2 regions of the Rahnella sp. JUb53 genome follow, and region 2 is predicted to be linked to the other one. Evidence: predicted binding sites of a transcription regulator. Region 2 holds the regulator's gene; the other holds the start of a gene.
What was found. Region 2 encodes PurR, which represses purine synthesis genes. Its sites were predicted from a motif close to CANGCAAACGTTTGCNTG; they were not measured.
Positions count from the first base shown of each region.

Region 1: the regulator PurR is predicted to act here: its motif matches at 5,929-5,946, upstream of purE (5-(carboxyamino)imidazole ribonucleotide mutase).

Region 1 covers NZ_SLYT01000003.1:396,472-407,302, reverse strand. Annotated here, with positions in the region: gene EC840_RS09620 (PAS domain S-box protein) at 1-1,300, shown strand, start outside; gene alkA (DNA-3-methyladenine glycosylase 2) at 1,311-2,174, opposite strand; gene cysS (cysteine--tRNA ligase) at 2,357-3,748, opposite strand; gene ppiB (peptidylprolyl isomerase B) at 3,976-4,470, shown strand; gene lpxH (UDP-2,3-diacylglucosamine diphosphatase) at 4,496-5,218, shown strand; gene miaE (tRNA isopentenyl-2-thiomethyl-A-37 hydroxylase MiaE) at 5,202-5,834, opposite strand; gene purE (5-(carboxyamino)imidazole ribonucleotide mutase) at 6,015-6,524, shown strand; gene purK (5-(carboxyamino)imidazole ribonucleotide synthase) at 6,521-7,585, shown strand; gene ybbP (putative ABC transporter permease subunit YbbP) at 7,741-10,173, opposite strand; gene ybbA (putative ABC transporter ATP-binding protein YbbA) at 10,170-10,831, opposite strand, start outside; gene tesA (multifunctional acyl-CoA thioesterase I/protease I/lysophospholipase L1) at 10,827-10,831, shown strand, end outside.
Region 2 covers NZ_SLYT01000001.1:326,393-337,223, forward strand. Annotated here, with positions in the region: gene cfa (cyclopropane fatty acyl phospholipid synthase) at 1-52, opposite strand, end outside; gene punC (purine nucleoside transporter PunC) at 433-1,626, opposite strand; gene punR (DNA-binding transcriptional activator PunR) at 1,763-2,668, shown strand; gene purR (HTH-type transcriptional repressor PurR) at 2,719-3,744, opposite strand; gene EC840_RS01620 (C40 family peptidase) at 4,344-5,249, opposite strand; gene EC840_RS01625 (Grx4 family monothiol glutaredoxin) at 5,713-6,054, shown strand; gene rnt (ribonuclease T) at 6,151-6,867, opposite strand; gene gloA (lactoylglutathione lyase) at 6,959-7,366, opposite strand; gene EC840_RS01640 (alkene reductase) at 7,529-8,626, opposite strand; gene EC840_RS01645 (DUF1289 domain-containing protein) at 8,820-9,059, shown strand; gene EC840_RS01650 (aldo/keto reductase family oxidoreductase) at 9,189-10,085, shown strand; gene EC840_RS01655 (FUSC family protein) at 10,140-10,831, opposite strand, start outside.

The sequences.
Region 1 (10,831 bases), on a different contig from region 2:
GCTGGTATCCCCGCAAGGCAGGCTGCTGCAGGTCAATAAATCGCTGTGTAATCTGCTGGGGTATGAGGCGGAATATCTCACCACGCTGACCTTCCAGGAAATTACTTATCAGGAGGATTTGGGCAAGGATCTGGCGATGCTGGAGCAACTGCTTAACGATGAAATCCAGACCTACACCATGGAAAAACGCTACCTGTGCCGTAACGGAGAAGTGATTTGGGCATTACTCGCCGTGTCGCTGGTGCGCGATGAAGAACACAATCCGCTGTATTTCATTTCTCAGATTGAAGATATCAACGAGCTCAAACATACCGAAATGACCAATAAGCGTCTTTCGGAAGCGCTGCATGAAGAGAAAGAACTCATGCACATCACCCTCAATTCCATCAACGAGGCGGTGATTTCCACCGACCGGAATATGAATATCACGTTCATGAATCCGGTGGCGGAGAAAATGACCGGATGGACAGAGGAACAGGCGCAGGGCCAGCCGGTGAACCGCATTGTACTCATCAGCAAAGGGCAGGATGGTCCGCTAATCGACAATCTGCTGCACTTTGATATCAACGAAAATCTTCACTCTTCCGTTGAGCGTTCACTGGTGTTGCATGGCCATCATACCGGTCTGTTTGATGTCCAGCTGGCGGTGTCTCCGCTGCGTACGTTGAAAGATGAACCGATCGGCATCGTGCTGGTATTGCAGGACGTCAGCAGATCGCGCGAGCTGATGCGCAGGCTGAGCTACAGCGCGTCCCACGATTTACTGACCGGATTGTCGAACCGTGGCAGTTTCGAATCCAGCCTGAAAAAAGCACTGAATCTGATAGCCACTGCGCGTCAGTCGCACTGTCTGGCGTTTATCGATCTGGATCATTTCAAAGCGATTAATGACACGGCCGGGCACGCCGCCGGTGACGAACTGTTACGTCAGATCAGTACGCTGATGCAGGAACACATGCGCAACAGTGACCGCCTCGCGCGGCTGGGCGGCGATGAGTTTGCGCTGATCTTATTTGATTGTCCGGTGGAACAGGGTTTGAACACCCTCTCGAAACTGGTGAGTGAAATCAATCAGTTCGAATTTATCTGGGAAGACAAAATTTACCGCATCGGTGCCAGCGCCGGATTAACGAAGATGAATGACCCCACCGTCAGCGGCAGCGAGTACATGGCGCAGGCGGATAAGGCCTGTTATACCGCCAAAAATAACGGACGGGGACGGGTTTTCCGCTATGAGCCGCAACAGAAAACTGCCACCGTTCATACCGAAGGCAGCATTTTCCCGCCTGAAAAAACTTAACCCGCGCGGATTAAGGCATATCCGGTTGCCAGTCGTTATTGAACCATAAATGCAGCGTGGCGTAAGTGCGCCACGGTTTCCAGACTTCGGCATAGCGGGCAATTTTCCCCGGCGTCATGCCCGGAAAACGCTGTTTAATCAGATAATCACCGCCAAGAAAAACGTCCGGCGCAGACCATGCCCGCATCGCCACATAACTGGCCGTCCAGCTGCCAATTCCCGGCATCGCCAGCAGTAATCTGACACCTTCCTGCACATCGGTAATGTCATCGAGCGGCAACCGCCCTTCTTCCACCGCCTGCGCAATATTGATCAGACAGGCTGCGCGTTTGGCCTGCACGCCGATACCGCGTAAATCATCGACCGTTAATTTCGCCATCGCCGCCGGAGACGGAAACAAATGCGTCAGCGCCGCGAACGGCGTGCTCACCGGCTCGCCCCATTTTTCAGTCAGCCGGGTTGCCAGCGTCGCGGCCATTTTCACACTGACCAGTTGCCCGAGAATGGCCCTGACCGTCAGCTCAAAACGGTTCACGCAGCCCGGCAGACGTAATCCCACGGCGTTTTCAGCCAGCCGACCTAAACCCTCAGCGATAAGTAATGGCTGCGCATCGAGATCCAGTAAACGCCGCACCTGCTTTGCCACGCTATCCGTCACCGGCTCAAGCGACGGCGAAATCTCAAGTTCGACGCTGTTAATGTCCGCCAAAGGCCGCAGCCGCAACCAGCCGGTCAGCCGCACGCCGTTGTGTATGACCGCCAGCGTCCGCTGATAATAGTCGCCGTCCTGCTGCTCGATGCCCTGCAACGCACGCGCACCGAGAAACGCCGTCATCCACTGCCAGTCATACGGAGGCTGATACGTCAGAAGCATTTGGGTCACAGGATGATCCTTATAAAAAAGCCTCCCGGAAGGAGGCTATATGTCTCGCATCTCCAAAATAACTGGAGTTGCAGCAAGGCGGCAAGTGAACGAATCCCGATGAGCTGACACAAGTCAGTCATTCGGGTTCGCGAACGCAGCCAACGCTCCTGCGGCTTCAGGTATGAAGGAGATTACTTACGACGCCAGGTGGTGCCGTTGGCGCCGTCTTCTAACACGATGCCCATTTCATTCAGACGATCGCGCGCTTTATCCGCCATACCCCAGTCTTTGCTGGCGCGGGCATCGTTACGCTGTTTGATCAACGCTTCGATTTCGGCGACTTCATCGTCGTTGTCCGCCTGCGCACCAGATTTCAGGAACTGCTCCGGATCCTGCTCCAGCAAGCCCAGCACGCCCGCCAGCTGACGCAATTCTGCTGCCAGACCGTTGGCCGCCGCCATATCTTCCGCTTTCAGGCGGTTGATGTCGCGCGCCATATCGAACAGCACGGAATAGGCTTCCGGCGTGTTGAAATCGTCGTCCATTGCCGCACGAAAACGCGCCACGAAAGCCTCACCACCGGCTGGCGTTGCAGTAACGTCCGTACCGCGCAGCGCGGTATACAAACGTTCCATCGAGGTACGTGCCAGTTTCAGGTTCTCTTCGCTGTAGTTCAGCTGGCTGCGGTAATGGCCAGACATCAGGAAGTAACGCACGCTTTCGGCGTCGTAATATTTCAGCACATCGCGCACGGTAAAGAAGTTGTCCAGTGACTTGGACATCTTTTCGCGGTCGATCATCACCATGCCGGAGTGCATCCAGGTGTTAACATACGGACCGTCGTGTGCGCAGCTGGACTGAGCAATTTCGTTTTCGTGGTGCGGGAACATCAGGTCAGAACCGCCGCCGTGGATATCGAAATGCGCGCCAAGCTGTTTGCAGTTCATAGCAGAACATTCGATATGCCAGCCCGGACGGCCTTCGCCCCACGGTGACGTCCAGCTCGGCTCACCCGGCTTGGACATTTTCCACAGCACAAAGTCCATCGGATTGCGTTTCACGTTGGCTTCAACTTCAACGCGGGCGCCCGCCTGCAACTGATCCAGATCCTGACGGGATAACACGCCGTAATCCGGATCGCTCTCCACCCAGAACATCACGTCGCCGTTCGACGCCACATACGCGTGATCACGGTCGATCAGCTTCTGTACGATATCGATGATTTCATGAATGTGACCGGTGGCGCGAGGCTCAGAATCCGGCGGCAGAATGTTCAGTGCAGCAAAATCCGCGTGCATTTCGGCGATCATACGATCGGTCAATGCCATAAAGGTTTCGCCATTCTCAGCGGCACGTTTAATGATTTTGTCGTCAATATCGGTGATGTTACGCACGTATTTCAGGTCATAACCGACGTAACGCAGGTAACGCGATACCACGTCGAAAGAGACAAAGGTGCGACCGTGGCCGATATGACACAGGTCGTAAACAGTGATCCCACACACGTACATCCCGACTTTACCGGCATGAATTGGCTTGAATTCCTCTTTTTGGCGACTCAGGGTATTAAAAATCTTCAGCATCAGGCTATTCCGTGTGTTGGGCGTAGAAAATGACGTTGGCGCATTTAAGCGACACTAACGGCCATAATATAACGAAAATGATTTCACCGAAACGGCATAAGGCCGCCGGACGGGCTTTAGTGGTCATAAAGGCGCTGCTGACGGCAACTTTTGAGTTATGGTATAAGAAAAGGCTATAGTAGCCGCTCTGACACAGAGCACACATCAACATTAGCAGGATGATAATTATGGTCACTTTCCACACCAACCACGGCGACATCGTCATTAAAACTTTCGCTGACAAAGCGCCAGCCACGGTTGAAAACTTCCTGAACTATTGCCGTAAAGGCTTCTACGACAACACAATTTTCCACCGTGTGATTAACGGCTTCATGATCCAGGGCGGCGGTTTTGAGCCAGGCATGAACCAGAAAAACACCGATGCACCTATCGATAACGAAGCAGACAACGGCCTGAAAAACACCAAAGGCACGCTGGCGATGGCGCGTACCAACGATCCACATTCTGCTACCGCACAGTTCTTTATCAACGTCACTGACAACGATTTCCTGAACCACAGCGGTAAAAACGCGCAGGGTTGGGGCTACTGCGTATTCGCAGAAGTGGTTGAAGGTCAGGACGTGGTTGACGCGATCAAAGCCGTCAAAACGGGCCGCAGCGGTATGCACCAGGACGTTCCAAAAGAAGATGTTGTGATCAAAAGCGTGACAGTCAGCGAATAACCGACGTTTTTAAGAACACGTCGGCATGACCACGTTTTTTATCGCAGATATCCATCTTTGCGCACAGGAACCGGCAATCACTGCCGGTTTCCTTCGTTTTCTACGTGAAGATGCGCCACAGGCCGATGCTCTGTACATTCTCGGCGACCTGTTCGAAGCCTGGATTGGCGACGACGATCCGCAGCCACTTCACGCAGAAATCTCCGCCGCACTGAATCATTTGCATCAGCAAGGCGTGCCCTGCTTCTTTATTCACGGCAACCGCGATTTTCTGCTCGGCAGACGTTTCGCCCGCGACAGCCTGATGACGCTGCTGCCGGAGAAAAAAGTGCTCGAGCTGTACGGACGCCGCATCCTGATCCTGCACGGCGACACGCTGTGTACCGACGATGTCGCGTATCAAAACTTCCGCAAAAAAGTCCACAATCCGTTTATCCAGAAACTTTTCCTGATGCTGCCACTGAAATGGCGACTGGGCATTGCTGCCAGAATGCGCGCTAACAGTAAGGCGTCGAATCAGGGTAAATCACTGGAGATTATGGATGTGAACTCGCAGGCGGTGGTCAGCGAAATGCAGATGGCTGGCGTCGAGTGGATGATCCACGGCCATACCCATCGGCCAGCCATTCACGATGTCCCGCTCGGAAACAAAACCGGCCATCGTGTGGTACTCGGCGCATGGCACGAAGAAGGTTCGATGGTGAAAGTCACCGCCGATAACGTCGAGCTGATCAGCTTCCCGTTTTAAGTCCGCAGACGGGTACACCGCTGTGGAAGCGGAACTGCTCGTCCGGGGTTAAGATCAGTTCCGCTTCAATCCTGCCAAACTCCTCTACCCGCTCACTAATATCCGTTCCGGCATATTGCTCTGCCAGCGCCAGATAATCGGCAAAATGCCGTGATTCAGAACGCAGCAGCGAAGTGTAAAAACGCGACAAGGTTTCATCGAGATGCGGCGCTATTTTGGCAAAACGCTCGCAAGAGCGCGCTTCGATGTATGCGCCGATGATCAGCCGGTCGACCAGAATATTCAGATCATCGTGATGGCGGGTATGTTTAATCATGCCGCTGGCGTAGCGCGATGGTGAAAGCTGGGTGTAGGTGATATTGCGTTTTTGCATGATTTCCACCACTTGTTCAAAGTGATGAAGTTCTTCACGCGCCAGACGCGCCGCACAAAATAGCAGTTCGGTGCGGTCCAGATATTTCGTCATCAGGCTCATCGCCGTCGCCGCCGCTTTCTTTTCACAGTTAGCGTGGTCAATCAGCATGACTGTCTGATTTTCCAGCGCCACATCCACCCACAGAGCGGGCGTTTCACAGTGAAGAAAATCATAAATCGGTGCCAGTAAAGCCTGCGTCATAAATCAGTTTCCACTCAAGTTTGTCTTTAATATATTGGTTTGGATTATACAAATCTGCCGCCAACTTCTCATCAAAAATGCGCCGTTTTCCGGCCACGCAACCGTTTTCCTCCCTCTCGGAGCGTGTTATCATTTGCGCCCTCGCAGTTTCTATTTCCGAATCACAGGAGCTTTAAAGACATGTCATCCAACGTTACCCCGGCAAAAATCGCCATCGTTATGGGGTCTAAAAGTGACTGGGCGACCATGCAGTTCGCCGCCGAAGTTCTCACAACGCTGAATATTCCTTTCCATGTCGATATCGTCTCCGCTCACCGCACACCGGATAAATTGTTCACTTTCGCTGAGCAGGCTTCTGCCAATGGCTTTGATGTGATCATCGCGGGTGCCGGTGGCGCAGCACATTTACCAGGCATGCTGGCGGCAAAAACGCTGGTGCCGGTACTCGGTGTTCCGGTTCAGAGTGCTGCCCTGAGTGGCATCGACAGTCTGTATTCCATCGTACAAATGCCACGTGGTATTCCGGTCGGTACGCTGGCGATCGGAAAAGCCGGTGCTGCTAACGCCGCTTTGCTGGCCGCACAAATTCTGGCGCTTCACGATGCTGAGATTGCTAAAAATCTGGCTGCATGGCGCACTGCACAAACTGACGAAGTGCTGAATAATCCCGATCCGCGGGAGGAAGCATGAAGCCGGTTTGCGTCCTTGGAAACGGTCAGTTAGGCCGGATGCTGCGTCAGGCTGGTGAACCGCTGGGCATCGCCGTATATCCCGTCGGACTTGATGCCGAACCGGAAGCCGTGCCATATCAGCAAAGCGTGATCACCGCTGAAATCGAACGCTGGCCGGAAACTGCACTGACCCGCGAACTGGCAACGCACAACGCGTTTGTTAACCGCGAGACTTTCCCACGTCTGGCTGACCGCCTGACGCAAAAACAGTTGCTCGACCAGCTCGGTCTGGCAACTGCGCCGTGGCAGTTGCTGGCTGATGCCGCCGAATGGCCGCAGGTTTTCTCTCAGCTTGGCGAACTGGCGATTGTTAAACGTCGCGTCGGCGGGTACGACGGCCGTGGTCAGTGGCGCTTACGTTCTGGCGAAGAAAAGACTCTGCCACAGGATTGCTACGGCGAATGCATCGTTGAGCAGGGCATCAATTTTTCCGGCGAAGTTTCGCTGGTGGGCGCACGCGGTCACGACGGCAACACTGTGTTTTATCCGCTGACCCACAACCTGCATCAGGACGGCATTTTGCGCACCAGCGTCGCATTGCCGCAGCCGGACACAGCCCTGCAACAGCAGGCAGAAAGCATGCTGTCAGCCATTCTCAACGAACTGAATTATGTCGGCGTGATGGCGATGGAATGTTTCGTGGTCAGCGAAGGTTTGCTGATCAATGAGCTGGCTCCGCGCGTTCACAACAGCGGTCACTGGACGCAAAACGGCGCGTCCTACAGCCAGTTTGAGATGCATTTGCGCGCCATCCTTGGTCTGCCGCTGCCGAAACCGGTCGTCAGTACGCCGTCGGTGATGGTGAATCTGATTGGCACGGATGTGTCAGAAGAGTGGCTGAGCCTGCCGCTGGTCAATCTGCACTGGTACGAGAAAGACGTGCGTCCGGGTCGTAAAGTCGGACACCTGAATCTCAACGACGCCAGCGCCAGCCTGCTGAAAGACACTCTCAACGCACTGCTCCCGATGCTGCCGTCAGAATACGCCAGCGGCATTGAATGGGCAGTTGAAAAGCTTTGATTTGAGCACCTCCTTATTAAAAGGAGATGCTCTGGTAACCTAAATAATTCGAGTTACAGGAAGGCGGCAAGTCAAGGAATCCCGATGAGCTTACTCAGGTAAGTGATTCGGGTGACTAAACGCAGCCAACGCACCTGTGGCTCGAAGTATGACGGTTACGAGTCGTATTGCCGGAATAATGCCCGCCCCCGCAACAACCGCACACCCAGCCAGCCACCGCAGACGGACAACAACACCGCGCTAACCACCGGCACCGCAATCCACATCAGGTAATTCGGTTCCCACGGGAAATCGAACACTTTGCGTTGCAGCAGCCACAGTGCGGCTTCCGCGCCAATCGCGGCAGCGATACCCGCCACCAGACCAAGTACGGCAAACTCACACCACAGCGTCCGGTGCAGCATTTTTTTGCTGGCCCCCAGAGTGCGGTAAACGATCAGCTCCTGACGGCGCTGACGCATGCCGACCTGAATCTGTGCGAGTAATAACAATCCACCGCACAGCATCACCAGCAGAACCATCACTTCCAGCGCCCTGCTTACCTGCTGTAAGACCTGACCGACCTGCCGCAGGATAGAACCAATATCCAGCAAACTCAGCGTCGGGAACTGGCGGTTTAGCTGTGTAATGGTGCTGACATCCCCGTGATAACGGAAACTGGTCAGCCAGCTTTGCGGCTGGGCGTCCAGCGCTCCCGGCGGGAAGATGAAGTAGAAATTCGGCTTCAGGCTGTCCCAGTCCACTTTCCGCAGGCTGGTGATTTTGGCACTGAATTCCTGCGTATCGCCGCTAAACGTCACGGTATCGCCAGGCTTCAGCCCCAGGCGCCCCGCCAGCCCTTCATCTATCGACACTTCACCGGCCTTCGGTGGCCCGTTGCCCGCGACCAGCGGATTATGATCCGGCAGCCCCTCCATCCAGGTCAGATTCAGCTCACGGTTCACCGCTTCGCCGCCCGCATCGTCCGGTTTGATGATATCCGTGGCAACCTTGTCGTTAATCTTCGTCAGACGCACGCGCACAATCGGATAGAAGGTTTCCGGCTCCGCTTTATGCTGATGCAGGAAGTCCTTCACCTGCGGAATTTGCTCTTTGGTGATATTAAGCAGGAAGTAATTCGGGCTGTCCGGCGGCAGCTGTTGTTCCCAGCGATCCAGTAAATCCCCGCGCATCACCAGCAGCAACGCCAGTAACATAAACGACATCGAGAACGCCGCCAGCTGGCTGAGCGTCACCCACGGCTGGCGCAGCAGGCGGTTTACCGCCAGACGCAGCGGTAACTGACGAAACGTCAGCTTGCGTAGCAACAACAGCGCCCCCCAGCCAATCACACCGAGCAGCAGCGAAAGTACCAGCACGCCCGCCAGCAGTGACCAGAGCAGCGAACTGCCGCCCATCAGTGCCGCCAGCAGACCGACGACCACCAGCACCATCACCGGCAGGAAATACCGCAGCGGCCAGACATTCGCCACCACGTCATTGCGCAGCACACGCAGCGGCTGGGTTGCCAGTAACTGGCGATACGGGCGGATACCGATCAGCAGCGAGATCACCACCATCGCGCCCATCGACCACACCCACGGCCAGCCACCGGCAGGCGGTAACGCGGCAGGCAGAACCGGCGCCAGCACTTTCATCAGCACGGCTTCGAACAGCAGGCCGACCACGCTGCCGCAAATTCCCGCCAGCACCAGCACCGCCAGCCACTGACCGATGATCAGTTTTTGCAGCGCCTTTTTCCCGGCTCCCAGCGTTTTCAGCACCGCAACCAGATCGTAACGGCTGCGGCAGTAATGCCCCATCGACACGGCAATGGCAGCAATCGACAGCATCAGCGTCAGCAGCGCCGACAATGTGAGGAACTGCTGAGAACGTTGTAATGATTTGCCCAGCGCGCCCTCGGAGTCTTCCATGCCGCTCCAGCGCTGATCGGGCTTGAGCAGGCTTTTTATCGCCTCGCCGTAAGTCTGAATAGCCTGCGGAGAACCGGCAAACATATAACGATAAGTCAGGCGACTGCCCGGCTGAATGGCTCCGGTTTTCGGTACGTCAGCCAGATTCATGATCACGCGGGGCGCGGTCTGAAACGGGTTAAACCCCGAATCCGGTTCCTGAACAATCACTCCGGCAATTTTCAGCGTGGTATCGCCGACGTCCAGATTGTCACCGACTTTCACGTTCAGCAGCGCCAGTAAACGCGGCGCGACCAGAACGGTTCCCGGCTGAGGTTTCAGCCCTGCCGGTTCGGTTTGTAACGCGCCATAAAGCGGATACGCCAGATCGGTGGCTTTGACGGCCGCCAGCTGCGGCGTTTCACCGGCAAAGGTCATGGTCATAAACGAGAGCTGACGGCTGACTTTGAGCCCCTGCGTCTGCGCATCTTGCAACCAGGCTTCGGTAATCGGATGCGCGGAACGCAACACGCGATCGCCTGCGATAAATTCGCGGCTTTGCTGACTCAGCCCTTTGTCCATGCGGTCGCTGATGCTGCCGAGCGCCAGCACACAGGCGACCGCCAGCGTCAGCGCCAGCCAGACAATCAGCAGCGAAGGCGATCGCCATTCCCGCCAGAACCAGCGCCAGATCATGCTTCCTCCCACAATTTCCCGTCGCGCAGACGTAAGCGCCGCTGGCAACGCGCCGCCAGCTGTTCATCATGCGTGACCAGGATCAGCGTGGTCGCCGCGTCGCGGTTCAGTGAGAACAACAAGTCGACGATACGTTCGCCGGTTGCGCGATCCAGATTGCCGGTCGGCTCATCGGCAAACAGCAGTTTAGGTTTACCGATAAATGCCCGCGCCAGCGCCACACGCTGCTGTTCGCCGCCGGAAAGCTGCGCCGGAAGATGATGCAGACGCCCGCCCAGCCCGAGACTTTCCAGCAACTGCACCGCCTGCTGACGGCTGCTGCTGTCGCTTTCGCCGCGCAACAGCGCAGGAAGTTGCACATTTTCCAGCGCGTTGAGCGTCGGCACCAGCATGAACGACTGGAACACAAAGCCGACATTTTTTGCCCGCAACGCTGCGCGCCCTTCCTCATTAAGTTCGCCAAGAGATTTGCCCAGCAACTTCACGTCGCCGCTGGTGCCATCATCCAGCCCGGCAAGAATGCCGAGCAGAGTGGATTTACCGGAACCGGATTCGCCAATCAGGGCAATTGTCTGGGCAGGTTTGACAACCAGCTCCACACCGGACAGGATGGTGAGCTGACCTTCACCCTGACCGACGTGCTTACTTAAATGATGAA
Region 2 (10,831 bases):
GATACCACTGATTATCCTGAATGCTTAGGTCTTCTATACACGATGAACTCATAGCTTCTCCATCACTTTCTCTTCTGATTTATTAACCTGCCGGGAAAAGCAAAGGCTATTTTTTGCAGGTCTTTATGAGAACAGACGACTAGCGCCTCGTCCGATATCCGACACCAACAGAGGAAATTTAGAAGAACGCCTGCGGGCACAAGTCGCGCAGGAAAATCATCCTTGAAAAACGTACTAGGAAAAATAGTGTGACGCATTCCTCGCGTCCGGCTTAAGTATGTAATAAAAGTTTTGTAAAAATGCTATTTTATTGGGTTTTGTTGAGTATAGGCTCGCCCGCAGGCATTCTCAATAGTTAATCGTCATGAATGAAAATGACCATTAAGTGATTGTAACTTATGGTCATTATAACGATTAACTTTCAAAGCTTGCTCAGGCTTCCTGCTCCGACTTTTGCTCAGTATATTGCGGATTTTTGTGTCGCACAGACATCCACCGGCCCAAAACTACCAACAATAGTGTAGACAGCATGGTGGTGACTGTCGCTATTAATGGTTGCGCAATAAATGCGGAAACCAGCAAACTGGCGAGGAAACACAATCCCAATTGCAGGGTATTTTGCAACGCAGCCGCTTTCCCTGTATTAGCAGGAAATGGCATTAATGCATTTGCCACAACAATTGGATAGATTGCGCCATTCACCAGAGCCATGAAACAGAACGGGATCAACAAGCTCACCAACCCGGCATCAGTGAACATGGCGACACAGAACAGACCCGCAACACTCAGGCCATACCCTGTCAGCAGCCAGGGTAAAATTTTATTCCCATCTAACTTGCTGATGAGCAACCTGCAGCCGAAGCCTCCAAGCAGGAAAGCGATGGTCTGCGGAACATAGCTCAGGCCAATCACGCCCGGCGAATAGCCCATATCGCTCAGAATAAACGGCGACCCCGTCAGCCAGGCAAAGAAACCGGCGGAGCAGGCGGCGTAAATCATGACATTACCGCTGTAAACGCGCGATTTCAGCAACGTGCCAAAGCCCGCTTTGTCGGCAGATTTGTGTTCTGCCGGCTTATTTTCCCGCAGCGTGAAGGTGGCGATAAGCAACAAGGCGGCCACTGCAGTCAGCAGGGCAAATATCGCTTCCCAGTCAAAATGGTTGAGCACCCAGGCGCCAAGCAAAGGCGCCAGCGCCGGCGAAAGTGCCACTAAAGGCATAATGCTGGCGAAGGTTTTTTTAGCGACATCCGCTGAAAAACGGTCCACCACGATTGCCTGCCAGGTCACTGCGGCTGCACAGACGCCCATGGCCTGTAAGAAACGCAGCGCCAGAAGGGCGCGCACGTTCTCGACCCAAATCACGCCCAGACAGCCGACGGCAAACAGCATCAGACCGAGCAGTAAAACCGGTTTGCGGCCAATGCGGTCTGACAGCGGTCCCCACAGCAATTGTCCGATGGCGAATCCGCCGAGAAAAATACTCAGGCTGGCGCTGATCATTCCCGGACTGGTCATCAGGCTGGTTTGCATTGCGCTGAACGCAGGGAGGTACATATCTGTGGCTAAAAAGCCGAGCATGCTCAGGCCAGCCAGATAGAGCATAAATCCAAAGGAGGGTTTCATTATTATCTCGTTAATTTATTTATTGCAGATGATTTGATGCAGGGATCTGTTCGGAGGCAGATTTTAACGCTTTGATAACAGCGTTGTGAAACGTTAATATTTGCACTCTGCTATCAAAAATATTGAAGGCTAAAATATGTGGTCAGAATACGCTCTGGAAGTCGTTGATGCGGTGGCAAGAACCGGAAGCTTCAGTGCGGCGGCACAGGATCTACATCGGGTGCCTTCTGCCATCAGCTACACCGTTCGTCAGCTCGAACAATGGCTGGCGGTGCCCTTGTTTGAACGTCGACACCGTGACGTCGTTTTAACGCCAGCGGGCAAAGTTTTCGTGGATGAAGCGCGGGTTCTGATAAAAAAAATGATAGCTACACGACGCCAGTGTCAGCAGGTTGCCAACGGCTGGCGGGGCGAGTTACGTATTGCTGTCGACAGAATTGTTAAACCGGCAAGAACCCGGCGACTGGTGCTGGATTTCTATCGTCATTTTCCTGATACGGAACTGATTATTCATTCCGAAGTGTTTAATGGTGTGTGGGACGCACTGGTTGACGGACGTGCTGATGTGGCAATCGGTGCGACGCGGGCGATACCGGTTGGTGGTCGTTTCAGTTTTCGCGACATGGGGTTTATGGACTGGCACTGCGTGGTCAGCCCGCAGCATCCGCTGGCGCAGTTACCGGGTGCGCTCAGTGATGACCAGCTCAGGCCTTATCCCGCATTGTGTCTTGAAGATACCTCGCGGACGTTGCCCAAGCGTGATACCTGGACGCTTGATAACCAGCGGCGTCTGGTTGTGCCGGACTGGACCTGCGCGCTTGAATGTCTGAGTGAAGGTTTATGCGTAGGAATGATGCCGGTACATCGCGTGAGCCACCACATTGAACAGCAGACATTGCAGGTTCTGGCGCTGGAGAATACCTTCCCTGACAGCCCATGTTGCCTGACGTGGGACCAGAGCAATCCGTCACCTTCACTGGCGTGGTTGCTGGAATATATGGGTGATACAGAAACGATGAACCGTGAATGGCTGCGGGACTGAGAAATTAAACGCCTGCAAAAGCAGGCGTTATGTAAGATTAAAGGCAAGCATTAACGGCGATAGTCGCGGTACGGGCCATCGGCCACCGAACGACGTTCAACCAGTTTCGGATGCACCTCGATGGTCTGTGATTCTTCACGTTTGCTGACGATGCGGTCGAGCAACATAGTAAAGGCCATCTCACCCAACCGTTCTTTCGGCTGATGCACGGTCGTCAGTGCCGGAGAGAAGTACCGCGCATTACGCACGTTATCGTAACCAATCACCGAAATATCCTGCGGGACGCGCAATCCGAGCTCATCAGCGGCGCAAATTGCGCCCATTGCCATGACATCGCCCCCGCAGAAGACGGCGGTGGGGCGTTGTTTCTGCATCAGAATCTTATGCATCGCCTGATAACCTGACTCCGGCTCGAAATCGCCCTGAACCACCCATTCTTCGCGAAGCGGGATATTGGCTTCCGTCAGCGCTTTGACAAAACCCTGGAAACGACCGCCGCCGGTGTTACGCGCCAGCTGTCCCGGGATCACGCCAATATCACGATGCCCGCGTTCGATCAGATAGCGTCCGGCCATATAACCGCCTTCGAAAGCATTATCGATAATGCTGTCGGTGAAGTTTTTACGCGCTTCGCCCCAGTCCATCACCACCATCGGAATCGAACGATACTCTTCAAGCATATTGAGTAATTCGTCAGGGTATTCCGCGCACATGACCAGCAGACCATCGACGCGTTTTTGCGCCAGCATCTGCAGATAGGCCTGTTGTTTTTCCAGATTGTTGTGCGAGTTACACAAGATCAGCGTATAGCCTTTGGAGAAGCAGCTGTTCTCGACGGCTTCAATCACCTCGGCAAAATAGGGCGCTTCACTGGAGGTTGCCAGCAGACCAATCGTCTTGGTGTTATTCACTTTAAGACTACGGGCTACGGCGCTCGGAGAATAATGTAGCTCTTTAATGGCAAGCAGCACCGCTTCCCTGGTTTCTTCGGCGACGAAACGTGTTTTATTGATGACGTGCGACACGGTTGTAGTGGAAACGCCAGCGCGCTTTGCGACATCTTTAATCGTTGCCATGTAAAGAATGACTCCTGAACTTCCGTGCTTCAGCACGTTAGCATTATGTTAATCGTTTGCTTGCGTTGATTACACTGCGGACATCTAAAAGGGCAGTGTAATCATTGGGTGGATTCTTCAGAATGAGGCGTGAAATGCTCTCGGGTGAAATCGACCGGCACACAGGCGTGTTAACCGACAATTTTCTCTTATAATGCATGAAAGTGGAAGTAAAATTGTCATGTTCACATTTTCATTCAGCAGAGGATTTTAAAAGTGAATTATGCGAAAATGCGTTGGCACACATTTAGTGTGGCTAAAAGAAACGCCACAACTTGATCCGAAAGGGGGTTTGATGGACAGCAACCTGAAATTATCGTTGATCACCACGGTATGCGCTTTGCTCATGATTATCGCTTTCAGCTTCACGGCAGTGATGAACTAATCTGGCAGTGAGACAGTAGTGAGACGCAACAAAAAAGGGCGATACCTTTCACAGGAATCGCCCTTTTCAATTTTACGCAGTGACCGTTACCGCCGATACTCTTCCCTGCAGAAACTCTTCGTTAAGTGCTATTCAATGGCTGATTAGCGAAACCTCAGACTTAACGAATTGTTTATTATCGGATTGTTTTTGGGGTCATCACCCGACGTGCGCCAACATAGTGGTCTTGCCAGTAATCGTCGCCCAGTGAGGTGATTTTGATGTCTTCACCGGTTCTTGGCGACTGGATGAATTTGCCGTTGCCAACATAAACACCCACATGATCCGCTGCGCCGCGGTTGTTGATTCTGAAGAACACCAGATCACCGCTTTCAAGTTCGCCACGTTTCACCGGCGCTGCATCGCGCAGGTGGTACATCTCGTTTGCCGTGCGCGGCATTTTAATGCGGATCAAATCTTTGTAAGCGTAATAGACCAGACCGCTGCAATCAAAACCGGTATTCGGAGAAGTTCCTCCCCAGCGATAAGGTTTGCCGACCTGGTGCATCAGCTTAGTCATCGCCGTTTGTTGTGCATGCTGATAGCGTTTTTTATGTGTCGCACTCAGCGTAATAGGTTTGGTGTCTTCTTCGCGTAACTTCTTGCCTTTGCGGTGTCGGCCATACGCTTCTTTCTTGCTGATTTTTTCACTGCTGTTTTTGGCAAGCGCTCGTGATTTAGTGGCTTTATCTGTCTTTTTCTCGGCCCGCGTTGTCCTGAGTGTTTTTTCTTTTTTGCTTTCGGCCCGGGTCGTTTTTACGCTTTTCTCAGAAGTTGTCTTGCGTTTGACCAGTTCGGTGCTGCTGACCTTCTTCGATTTTGATGCTTTTTCCTGAGTCTTTTTCTCTGTCACCGGTGCGACTTTTGTTTTTTTACTGGTTTTCGCCGCCACTGTCTTTCGCTTTCGCCGTTCTTCCGGCGTCACGGAATTAACATGACTCTTCCGCTGATCGGCAGAGACGCGGGTCTGTGGCGATGCATGAGCCATATTAAGAAACAGCTGGGTAAAGAGCAGCACAAAAAGCGTGAACAGTAAGCGCATAGCTTCGTTACCATGAGTGGTTGGGTTAAACATCAGGGATGTCAGAGTATTGCTTAAAAGAACCCGACAAAAAAGCACGAATTGACTCGATTCTAGATCATATTGTGAGAAAAAGTTAATAGCTTTTTTTATGTCGAAATAAGCGCCATTTTAAGTAAAAAAAATGACCATTTTTCATCAGCTTAATATTTGAGATAAAGAATACGATTTTGCAAATCTGACATTATCGTCGTACGGCAAAAATGTTATTCTCGATGAATCTTTAAATATGTGATGTTCAGCGCAGCCGCCAAAAATTGTTTAATAAAATGCCAGTATTGAGAAAGACCCCACAAAAAATGGCGTTTTTATCTGATGGCTGGCGTCGTTACAATAGAAAGTATTATGTTTGCGCACCGTTTTTGGGTGCCGCGCGTGAAGAGTAATGACCGTGACAGCCTGTACCGGCTTGAGGAAGCAAGAAATGACCACTCCAACTATTGAAAAAATTCAGAAGCAAGTTTCTGAAAACCCGATCCTGCTTTACATGAAAGGTTCTCCTAAACTGCCAAGCTGCGGTTTTTCCGCTCAGGCTGTTCAGGCGCTTTCAGCCTGCGGCGAACGTTTTGCTTACGTTGATATTTTGCAGAACCCGGATATCCGCGCAGAAATGCCAAAGTTTGCTAACTGGCCAACTTTCCCGCAGCTGTGGGTTGATGGTGAACTGGTCGGCGGTTGTGACATCGTGGTTGAGATGTTTCAGCGCGGCGAACTGCAGCAGCTGATTAAAGAAACTGCTGAAAAATATAAATCTTCTGAAGAGTAATTCTAAGAAGGCCGCCGTCCTTTGAGGAGGGTGAAAACAAAAAGAGCGACATTGCGTCGCTCTTTTTTTATCTCTGGATCCAGCCAGCCGTACGGATTACTGCTGATTTTCCTGCTGCGCGGTTTCGTCTTCCGCTTCTTCTGCGGTCAGGGGCAACGGCCAGCCGCCAAGACGCTTCCAGCGGTTCACCAGCTCACAGAACAGCTCAGCAGTGCGTTCTGTGTCATACAGTGCAGAGTGAGCCTGACTGCTGTCAAACACCATTCCCGCGCTGATACAGGCTTTTGCCAGCACCGTTTGCCCGAGCACCAGTCCGCTTAACGCCGCAGTATCAAATGTGGCGAAAGGGTGGAACGGATTACGTTTCAACCCGGCGCGCTCGGCTGCCGCCATCAGAAAACTGTGATCGAAATTCGCGTTATGCGCCACGATGATTGCGCGGTTACAGTTTTGCTCTTTCATCCCTTTGCGGATGACTTTAAAAATCTCGTGGAGGGCTTCATATTCACTGACTGCGCCGCGCAACGGGTTGGTCGGATCGATACCGTTAAACGCCAGCGCTTCCGGCACCAGTACCGAACCTTCAAAAGGTTCTACGTGGAAATGCACGGTCTCATCGCTTTGCAGCCAGCCGTCCTCATCCATCTTCAATGTGATTGCTGCAATTTCCAGCAGCGCATCGGTTTGGGCATTAAATCCGGCAGTCTCAACATCAATGACTACCGGATAAAAACCACGAAAACGGCCTCTCAGGGCGTTAATGTCACTATTCTCGGCCATTAGTTTCTTATCTTCATCGAATTCAGCGCGCATTATGACAAATTTTGCCGTCCGTTGCAGGGCTGCGGCAAAAATTGGGCAATAAAAAAGGGCGCATTTGCGCCCCTTTCAGCATTCAGGGGGATCAGTTGCCCAGACCCTGGCCCGCATGTTTGGATTCGATAAGCTCGATTTTGTAACCGTCCGGATCTTCAACGAAGGCGATAATGGTGGAGCCGCCTTTAACCGGACCGGCTTCACGGGTCACTTTGCCACCCGCATTGCGGATGTCATCACAGGTTTGTGCCACGTTATCGACACCCAGAGCGATGTGCCCGTAAGCGGTGCCGATGTCGTAGCTGTCAACGCCCCAGTTGTAGGTCAGTTCAATGACTGCGCCTTCGCTTTCATCGGTGTAACCGACGAATGCCAGAGAGTATTTGTATTCAGTGTTTTCGCTGGTGCGCAGCAGGCGCATGCCTAACACATCGGTATAGAAGCTGATTGCGCGTTGCAGATCGCCAACACGAAGCATGGTATGGAGTAAACGCATAGGTTCCTCTTTATTTGCAGGATGAGAATTATCGATTCAAGCCTAACTGATAGAGACCAGTTTGTCTGTAAAACGACGCTCGGTTGCTGAAGGCCTGAACAAAAAAAGCAGCAGAAGGAGGGCCTCTTCTGCTGCAAGGATGGTGTTACTCTTTTTTAATCATTACAGCGTCGGGTAGTCGGTGTAACCCTGAGCACCGCCGCCGTAGAAGGTTTCTGGTTGTGGATCGTTAAGCGGAGCGTGGGATCTCAGGCGTTCAACCAGATCCGGGTTAGCGATATAGCTGCGACCGAAAGCCACAGCGTCGATGTAACCCTTTTCGATAAGTTCTTCGCCTTTTTCAGCGGTATAAGCGCCGGCCCCGACAATCACGCCCTGATAATGAGCACGGATCACCGCGCGGAATTCAGCCGAGTACGGTTTGCCGCCTGCCCAGTCAGGTTCAGAAATATGCAGATAAGCGAGTTTACGTTTGTTCAGCTCATCCAGCAGATAGATAGCTGCCTGCTCCTGATCTTCACCGTTATCCAGCCCGTTAAACGGACCCATTGGTGAAATACGGATACCCACGCGGTCTGCGCCGATAGCGCCGATAGCGGCATCGACCACTTCCAGCGTCAGGCGGGTACGGTTTTCAATGCTGCCGCCGTATTCGTCTTCACGCAGGTTAGATGCCGGAGACATGAACTGGTGCAACAGGTAACCGTGCGCCGCATGCAGCTCAATGTAATCAAAACCAGCCTCGGCAGAACATTCTGCTGCGTGGCGGAAATCGTTGATGATCCCCGGGATTTCGCTCAGTTCCAGTGCGCGCGGTGTCGGGCAATCGACACGAATGGCGTGGCCTTGCTCATCGCGCAGGCTGGTGCGTGTTTCAGGGTTCACAGCAGAAGGCGCAACCGGCGTCTGGTTATCCGGCTGAACGCTGTTATGAGAAATTCGGCCTGTGTGCCAAAGCTGAACCGCAATGTGGCCATTTTTCTGATGCACGCCTGCGACGATTTTTTTCCACGCAGCCACTTGTTCTGGCGTGTGCAGACCCGGCGCACCGGCATAGCCTTTCGCCTGGAAGGAAACCTGAGTAGCTTCGGTAATGATCAGGCCGGAACTGTGGCGCTGCGCGTAATATTCGCCCATCAGCGGGGTAGGGATGTCACCTGGTTCGATGCTGCGAAGGCGGGTAAGGGGCGCCATAAAAACACGGTTAGGCAATGTATTTTTGCCGACAACAATGGGGGTGAAAAGCTTGGTCATTTGAATAACTCCGGATTTAATGGACTGATCGTTATGGCATTAAGGAACATAATTCCCGCTCCACGATCGTTTCGCAATGCCTCTTTCTATCGTATCTGGCCTCTGCCTGACTACGCGCCCTGTGCCTTTTTGCAGATCCTCTTGCAGGATGTGCAGAAAACGTCTTGAATAAAAGTTCACCGTTATTTGCGGAGGGCGCGTGGCCCAGCAACTTGAATTTTTCGAAATCCCCAGTCCGTGCCGTGGCATATGTCAGGCCGATGAACGCGGTTATTGTCGCGGTTGCCTGCGCAGCCGTGAGGAACGTTTCGGCTGGATGAAAATGACGGATACGGAAAAACGTCATGTCCTGCGTTTATGTCAGCAGCGCCTTTTACGTCAGCAGCGGGCCGGAAAGCAACCCGATGAACCTTTGCCGGAACAACCGGAATTGTTCTGATTTTCCATCCCGGCCGCCAGCGTCGTGACGGCTGTCTGCTTCTTTGTAATTCTTACGCTCCGCATCAATACAGCGCCGCAGGCGTTGTGTATTCTGTCGGTCGAAAATCAAAAACTTAAGGGATTCAAAATGGAAGCGCGTACCCCGATTTCTCCTCAAGGTCCGGTATTCTCAAAACTGATTTGCGGTTACTGGCGTCTGATGGAATGGAACATGACGCCGCAACAGATTCTGGCCTTCATGGAACAGCATATTGAGCTGGGCATCACCACGGCCGATCATGCGGATATTTACGGTGATTATCAGTGCGAAGCCGCGTTCGGCGAGGCTTTGCGACTCAAGCCTTCCCTTCGCGAAAAAATGCAACTGGTCAGTAAATGTGGCATAGCGACGCGAGCCAATCCTGATAACAAAATCGGTCACTACATTACAGATACAAAGTACATCGTGGAACGTGCCGAGAAATCGCTAAGTAATCTGCATACCGATTATCTGGATTTGCTGCTGATCCATCGCCCTGATCCACTGATGGATGCCGATGAAGTGGCTGAGGCATTCACGCAACTGCATAAAAGCGGCAAAGTGAAACATTTCGGCGTGTCCAACTTTACTCCGGCTCAGTTCAGCCTGTTGCAGTCACGCCTGCCGTTCCAGCTGGCGACGAATCAGGTGGAAATTTCCCCGATCCATCAGCCGGCGATCCTCGATGGCACCTTAGATCTCTGCCAGCAATTGCGTATTAAACCGATGGCGTGGTCCTCTCTGGGTGGCGGTCGTTTGTTCAGCGACGCAGAGTTCCAGCCGCTGCGCGATGAGCTTCAGGCGGTGGCAAACGAAATCGGTGCCGATACGATCGAACAGGTGGTTTACGCCTGGGTGATGCGTCTGCCATCTCAGCCTCTGCCGATTATCGGTTCGGGTAAAATTGAACGTGTGAAATCAGCCTGTAAATCATTGTCACTGGACATGACCCGTCAGCAATGGTTCCGCATTCGTAAAGCCGCTCTGGGCTACGACGTTCCTTAATCGCGTCTGCTTCAGGCTGCATATCCGCAGCCTGAAGCATTAAGCACGGAAAGGTCAGGCAGGTTTGGTGGCAGTGACCACCGGCGCTGCAGGACCCTCATCTGAAGAAATGGCCTGCTGCAATTGCGACAGTGAGCAATAGAGACGCCAGATAACACCTGCAAGTTCCCGCGCCGCCGGTTCAGGGTGATGCGCCAGTGAATTGCTCATCCGCAGTAGCTCCGTCAGCGTAGCATCCAGATTTTCGTGGCTGACCCCGCGTTCTGTCATGACGCCTTTCAGGCAATGAATACACACGTCACGCACCGCGGAAAGCGGATCCGAACGGGTTTCCCATTCACGTAACTGCCAGACAATGTGGCTGCAATTGAGCAGCACTACGCCCCAGCGCAGCAGCCAGGTGCGGGAGAGCTGATCTTTACTTTGACTGAGCTGATTCATCCGGTGGTAAATCAGCGATTCAAACTGGAAATGGCTTAGCGAAGGTTTGCGGCTGAGCTGATCCATAAAATCGCGGCGCAGGGCGCGGATGATGCGGCGACTTTTACGCTTATCCGAACTTGGCCTCAGGACCTGAAACGCGATACCCGCCAGCATCACACCGGCAATCTTGGCTACGCCGTCGTTCATAAAGGACTGATAGTCGAAATCCGGCGGGTTAGTGACCGCTAAAAACGATCCCATGAAGACAATCATTTGTCCCCACAAACCGGCATAACGTTTGTACTGTAATTTCATCATCTGCA